DNA from 2 places in the Clostridium sp. TJA020 genome. Region 1 is predicted to be linked to the other one. Evidence: a T-box and tRNA genes for the amino acid it is inferred to sense, from the RefSeq annotation. Region 1 holds a T-box; the other holds one or more tRNA genes.
The links. The T-box of region 1 lies ahead of leuS (leucine--tRNA ligase). A T-box ahead of a tRNA ligase gene usually reads a tRNA of that ligase, here a tRNA-Leu.
Positions count from the first base shown of each region.

Region 2: it has a tRNA-Leu gene. The T-box ahead of leuS (leucine--tRNA ligase) is inferred to sense a tRNA for this amino acid. The anticodon was not compared.

Region 1 covers NZ_JBZEFC010000002.1:145,791-149,008, reverse strand. Annotated here, with positions in the region: gene leuS (leucine--tRNA ligase) at 1-1,484, opposite strand, end outside; T-box leader at 1,817-2,021, opposite strand; gene AC4FQ1_RS04665 (YitT family protein) at 2,310-2,969, shown strand; gene AC4FQ1_RS04660 (pyridoxamine kinase) at 3,202-3,218, shown strand, end outside.
Region 2 covers NZ_JBZEFC010000007.1:2,873-6,090, forward strand. Annotated here, with positions in the region: gene AC4FQ1_RS10495 (AAA family ATPase) at 1-169, shown strand, start outside; gene AC4FQ1_RS10500 (RloB family protein) at 174-782, shown strand; tRNA gene AC4FQ1_RS10505 (tRNA-Leu) at 1,360-1,443, opposite strand; gene AC4FQ1_RS10510 (iron-sulfur cluster assembly scaffold protein) at 1,695-2,387, shown strand; gene AC4FQ1_RS10515 (GGGtGRT protein) at 2,429-3,218, shown strand, end outside.

The DNA of each region.
Region 1 (3,218 bases):
CAAACAAATGTATCTAAAGTATCAACTTCTCTTTTTGCTTTTCCACCACAGCAAGGACAAGTTGTATTTACAAATTCCTCACACTTAGCAAGTGGTGATTTACCATCTGGTGCAAATTCAACATCATATGGTAATTGAACTGGAAGGTCTTTTTCAGGTACTGGAACTGTTCCACATTTTTCACAATAAATCATTGGAATTGGAGCTCCCCAGTATCTTTGTCTTGATACAAGCCAGTCTCTTAATCTAAAGTTAACTTTTTGACTTCCTTCATTAGATTCAGCTAGTTTTTCAACTATCTTAACTTTAGCTTCTTTTGTAGTTAATCCATCAAATTCACCTGAGTTAACTAATATTCCATGCTCGCAGTATGGAAGTTCTACTTCTAAGCCATCCTTTGGAGCTATAACTCTGTTTATTGGAAGATTAAACTTAGTTGCAAAAGCAAAATCTCTTTCATCATGAGCAGGAACTGCCATAACAGCACCTGTACCATAGCTTGCAAGTACATAATCAGCTACCCATATTGGAACTTCTTTTCCGTTTATAGGATTTATAGCATAAGCACCAGTAAATACTCCAGACTTTTCTTTTGTACTTGATTGTCTTTCTATATCTGATTGTTTTATAGCTTCTTCTTTGTATTTTTCAACAGCTTCTTTGTTTTCATCAGTAACTAATTTGTTAACTAATTCATTTTCAGGAGCTAAAACAACATATGAAACTCCATTTAATGTATCAACTCTTGTAGTAAATACGTTAAATGATAAATCACTATCTTTAACTTTAAATGTAACTTCAGCACCAGTTGATTTACCAATCCAGTGTTTTTGCATAGCTACAGTTTTTTCTGGCCAGTTAAGTCCATCAAGTTTTTCAAGTAATTCGTCAGCGTAATCAGTAATTTTTAAGAACCATTGAGTTAAGTCCTTTTTAGTTACTTCAGTTCCACATCTTTCACATGCACCATCAACAACTTGTTCATTAGCTAAAACTGTGTTACATGATGGACACCAGTTTACAGGAGCTTTTTTTCTGTAAGCTAATCCTTTTTCATAAAGCTTTAAGAATAACCATTGAGTCCATTTATAGTAATCTGGTCTACAAGTTACAAGCTCATTTTCCCAGTTAAACATAGCTCCCATAGCTTTAAGTTGAGCTTCCATGTTTTTAATATTTTTTTCTGTTGAATCTTGTGGGTGAATACCTGTCTTTATAGCAAAGTTTTCTGCTGGAAGACCAAAGGCATCAAATCCCATTGGTTGAAATACGTTGTATCCATTCATTCTTTTAAATCTTGCCCATGTATCAACTGGTCCATAGTTGAACCAGTGTCCAGCGTGAAGTTGGCTTCCTGATGGATAAGAGAACATTTCAAGAACGTAAAGTTTTTTATCTAAATTGTTTGGGTCAAATTTATATAATTGTTCATTTTCCCACTTTTCTTGCCATTTCTTATCTATGGCAGTTCCATAGTTTCCCATTAAAAATTCCTCCTTAAATATATCTTTTATATGTAGCACATAATATGCTTTATAATTTGCAAATTTAAATTTTGTTTTATTAAATTCAAAAATAAAATTGAAATTAATAACAAAATTATTAGAAAAGGAAATACATATAAAAATATTTAAAATAATATTTAGATTAAAAATATTTTATTTCCTTTTAAGTTTGAGAGTGTTTATTTTAATAAAATATAATAAAAAATTTAAAATCCTTACTATAATTTTTATTAATTAAAAAAGTTTAAGTTTTTATTATAAGTTTTATAAAAATTAAAGAAAATAAAAAAATCCTTAAGCCTCTTAAAAATTTAAGAGACGAAAGGATACTTCCGCGTTACCACTCTTTTTAGGAATTTAATAATTCCTCACTCAATAATTTAACGGTTTCCCGTACTTGCTTCAACACAAGTAAGCTCCTAGGCAAGTTCCTATATTTGTGATGCTATTTTGCACCAAACAATAGCTCTCTAAAAAACACAAGTTTATAGTACTACTCCTATTCAAAGCAATATATAATTAAGTTTTAAAAAATTAGTGCTATAAAAACTATAACACTTTTTCTAATTATATATTAGAAAATATAATTAAGTCAATGATATTTTAAGTTATATAGATACATGAAGGAAATATTAAGAGATTAAAGGAGAACAGGTGCCATTTGTTATAGCAATTGATTGATAGAGTTATAGATAATTAGGGAGATTTCACAATATATAGTACTTGTAATATAATACATAGTATAAGGCCTAAACAAAAATTTGTAATTTGGAGCGTGATATTTTGTATTCCAGGTCAAAAAACTTGAAAGGTATTATTAAGGGAATTCTTTTAGTGATACTAGGGTCAAGTATATTAGCTTTTGGTACTTATAATTTTAATTACCAAAATGGCATTACAGAAGGAGGGGTTTTAGGATTACTTCTTCTCGTTAAAAATATTTTTAATATATCGCCATCAGTAACTAATCTTATAATAGATTTTTCATTATTTGCTCTTGGAGCAAGATTTTTTGGAAAAAGATTTTTAATTTTTTCTATATTCTCAACAGCTTGCTTTTCGGTATTTTATAGAATATTTGAAAGCGTAGGTTTTGTTGTGCCAAGCCTTAATGAATATATGATTTTTGGAAGTATTTTTGCAGGACTTTTTGTAGGAGTTGGTGTAGGATTTGTACTTCGTGGAGGAGGAGCATCAGGTGGAGATGATGTTATTGCTCTTTTAGGTAGTAAATTTACTCCTTTAAAGGTTAATCATGTTTATATGTTAACTGATGCCATAGTACTGTTACTTTCATTAGTATATTTAAGGGTAGATCAGGTTATGTATTCTATATTAGCTGTTACTATAAGTGGAAATCTTATTGAGATTATATATGAATATAAAAATAAAAGTATTGAAAATGATAAGATAAATAAAGATGAAGAAGAAAATATAGATACAAAAAAATCTATAACAACATAGAGATTTTAAGCTATTATAGTTAATTCTATAATAGCTTTTTTGTTTTAGATAATTATATTTTATATGTAATAAAAATATGTATCGATACATTTGACTGCTTGTACTTAAGGTAATAACATAAAATAGATATTATTAAATATTAAATTTTGGAACAATAATTAGTGTATAAAAAGTAAAAAATAATTTAAAGCATGAGAATATAAATAAATTTGAGGTTTAGGAGATAAGGGTTATGAAGAAGCCAATAGA
Region 2 (3,218 bases), on a different contig from region 1:
AAGAAGGGATCAAATATGGTTTATAGATAAAGATGATAAAGGGGTTAGTGAATTATATTGTTTAAGTGATTTTAAAGGTATAAGAAAAGATGAGAATTTAATTAAAAAATATTTATTAGGCGTATTTGGGGCAATTCCGTTTAAAAATATAATTATTGATGGTGAATAAAGTTATGGGTAGAAAAAAACGTAAAGTAAGAGAATTAGATAATAAAATATTAATAGTATGTCAAGGAGTTACAGAGTACAATTATTTTGATAAATTTAGAGTAGATTTAGCAGATGTTTCATTAAAAAAGTCAAATGAAGAAAATGCTAAAATATTACCTAAACAATGTTCAGAAAGTCCTAAAAGAGTTGTAGAATATGCGATTAAGATTTCTAGAGGTGAGAAGTATAGAAGAATTTGGTGTGTTTTTGATAAAGACAATTTTGATGACTTTGAAGAGGCTATAAATTTAGCTAAAAAAAATAATATATTATGTGCTTTTTCTAATAAAGATTTTGAACTCTGGTTTTTAATGCACTTAAAAAAACAAGAAACATACATAAGTGATGATTCATGTAAAGATAAAATAAGTCAGTATTTGGGAGAGAAATATGAAAAAACAAATCCAAATTTATATAGCAAATTTAAAAGTAAGATTCACACAGGTATAAATAATGCTAAGATAGTACATCAGAATTGGAAAAAAGAAGGTGTGTTTAATCCTAATAATATGATTCCTTGTACTAATGTATATATGTTAGTTGAAGAATTATTAAATTGGACAAAGAAATAATCGTATAAATATAAGAATTATTTTTTGTAATAAGTTAAATTAAATAGATTATGGCTATTAAGATGATAGATTGTGGAATATATAATTAAGCGATTTTAGTAATCTAATTAAAAAGGTTAGGAGCAAAAGTTATATATAGGCAACAATTTTCTAGGTAAAATAAGAAAAAAAAAAATGCAATTAATTATATAATTCAAGATTTTATGCTATAAAAAGACTAAGATTTAAATTTTCTTAGTCTTTTTTTATTAAAAATACTTTACCCCTTTTTTTACCCCCTATAAAATAAAATTATTTAAAAAATGATAGAAATAATTAAAATAAGAATGGCTACATAACAAGTTTTAAGTATGATATAAAAAATATTAAAAAGATATATTTCGTTTTCCAAAGTTCGAGAGTAAAAAAATGATAATTTTTAAATATAAAAAATAATTAAATATTTAAGAAAGTCTTCAAAGGATTTCTTTTTTTTATAAATTTTATTGTAGAAGTGGTAAAAATAGTGGTAAATATAAAAAGAAAGCACTATCAAAATACTATGAAAGTAAGTGATAGTGCTATTCTTATAAAAGTATGGTGCCACCAGTGGGAATCGAACCCACACGGTAAAACCGCATGATTTTGAGTCATGTGCGTCTGCCAGTTCCGCCATGGTGGCAAACTAATGCCGTTTTCAATAACGATAATATTATATCAAAAATACTTTAAAATATCAATTATATAAATAAATTTATCAAAAATGTGAAAAAAAATAATATTTTAGTTGTTTGATGAGTAGACATTTGCTAAAATGTATGTAGGATAAAACTTACCCAGTGGGGCAGTTTTTGACCTAGCTAGATAATGTAAACAAGTTTTTATACATAGAGACTGTTTATAATCTAATAATTAGGGAGGAGAAATAAGAATATGATGTATTCAACAGAAGTTCAAGAAATGTGTGTAATCGCAAAAGGACCTAACCATGGACCAGCACCAATTCCTGTAGAAGGAAAATGGGTTTTAGCTAAAGAAGTAAAAGATATCTCAGGTCTTACTCATGGAGTAGGTTGGTGTGCACCTCAACAAGGAGCTTGTAAGCTTACTTTAAACGTTAAAGATGGAATAATAGAAGAAGCATTAGTAGAAACAATTGGATGTTCAGGAATGACTCACTCAGCTGCTATGGCTTCAGAAATATTACCAGGAAAGACTATATTAGAAGCATTAAACACAGACTTAGTTTGTGATGCTATAAACACTGCAATGAGAGAATTATTCTTACAAATCGTATACGGAAGATCTCAAACTGCATTCTCAGAAGGCGGATTACCAATAGGAGCTGGACTTGAAGATTTAGGAAAAGGATTAAGATCACAAGTTGGTACTATGTACGGAACAGTTGCTAAGGGACCAAGATACCTTGAAATGGCAGAAGGATATGTAACAAAAGTTGCTTTAGATGCTGATAATGAAATTATCGGATACAAGTTCGTTCACCTTGGAAAGATGATGGAATTCATCGGAAAAGGAATGGATGCTAACGAAGCAATGGAAAAAGCATCAGGACAATACGGAAGAGTTGACGATGCTGTTAAATTAGTAGATCCAAGACATGAATAATTTAAAAAATTAATTTACCATTTGTAAGGAGGAATTTTATCATGGCATTATTTGAAAGTTATGAAAGAAGAATAGATCAAATCATTCCAGTACTTAATAAGTATGGAATGGAAAGTTTAGAAGATGCTAAAGCAGTATGTGACGAAGCTGGAATCAATCCATACAACATAGTAAAAGAAACTCAACCAATCGCATTCGAAAATGCAGGATGGGCTTATACTTTAGGTGCTGCTATAGCTATAAAGAAAGGTTGCAAAAAAGCTGCTGATGCTGCTGAAGCAATCGGAGAAGGATTACAAGCTTTCTGTATCCCAGGATCAGTTGCTGACGATAGAAAAGTTGGTCTTGGACACGGAAATCTTGGAGCAATGCTTTTAAGAGAAGAAACAGAATGTTTCGCTTTCTTAGCAGGTCACGAGTCATTTGCAGCTGCTGAAGGTGCAATTAAAATAGCTGAAAAAGCTAACAAAGTAAGAAAACAACCATTAAGAGTTATCTTAAACGGTCTTGGAAAAGATGCTGCTATGATAATCTCAAGAATTAATGGATTCACATATGTTGAAACAGCATTCGATTTCTACACTTCAGAATTAAAAGTTGTTAGAGAAAAAGCTTACTCAAATGGACCAAGAGCTAAGGTTAAATGCTACGGTTCAAATGACGTTAGAGAAGGTGTTGCTATAATGCATCACGAAGGAGTTGACGTATCAATTACTGGTAACTCAACTAACCCAACAAGATTCCAACATCCAGTTGCTGGAACATACAAAAAAGAATGTGTAGCAGAAGGTAAGAAGTACTTCTCAGTTGCATCAGGTGGTGGTACTGGAA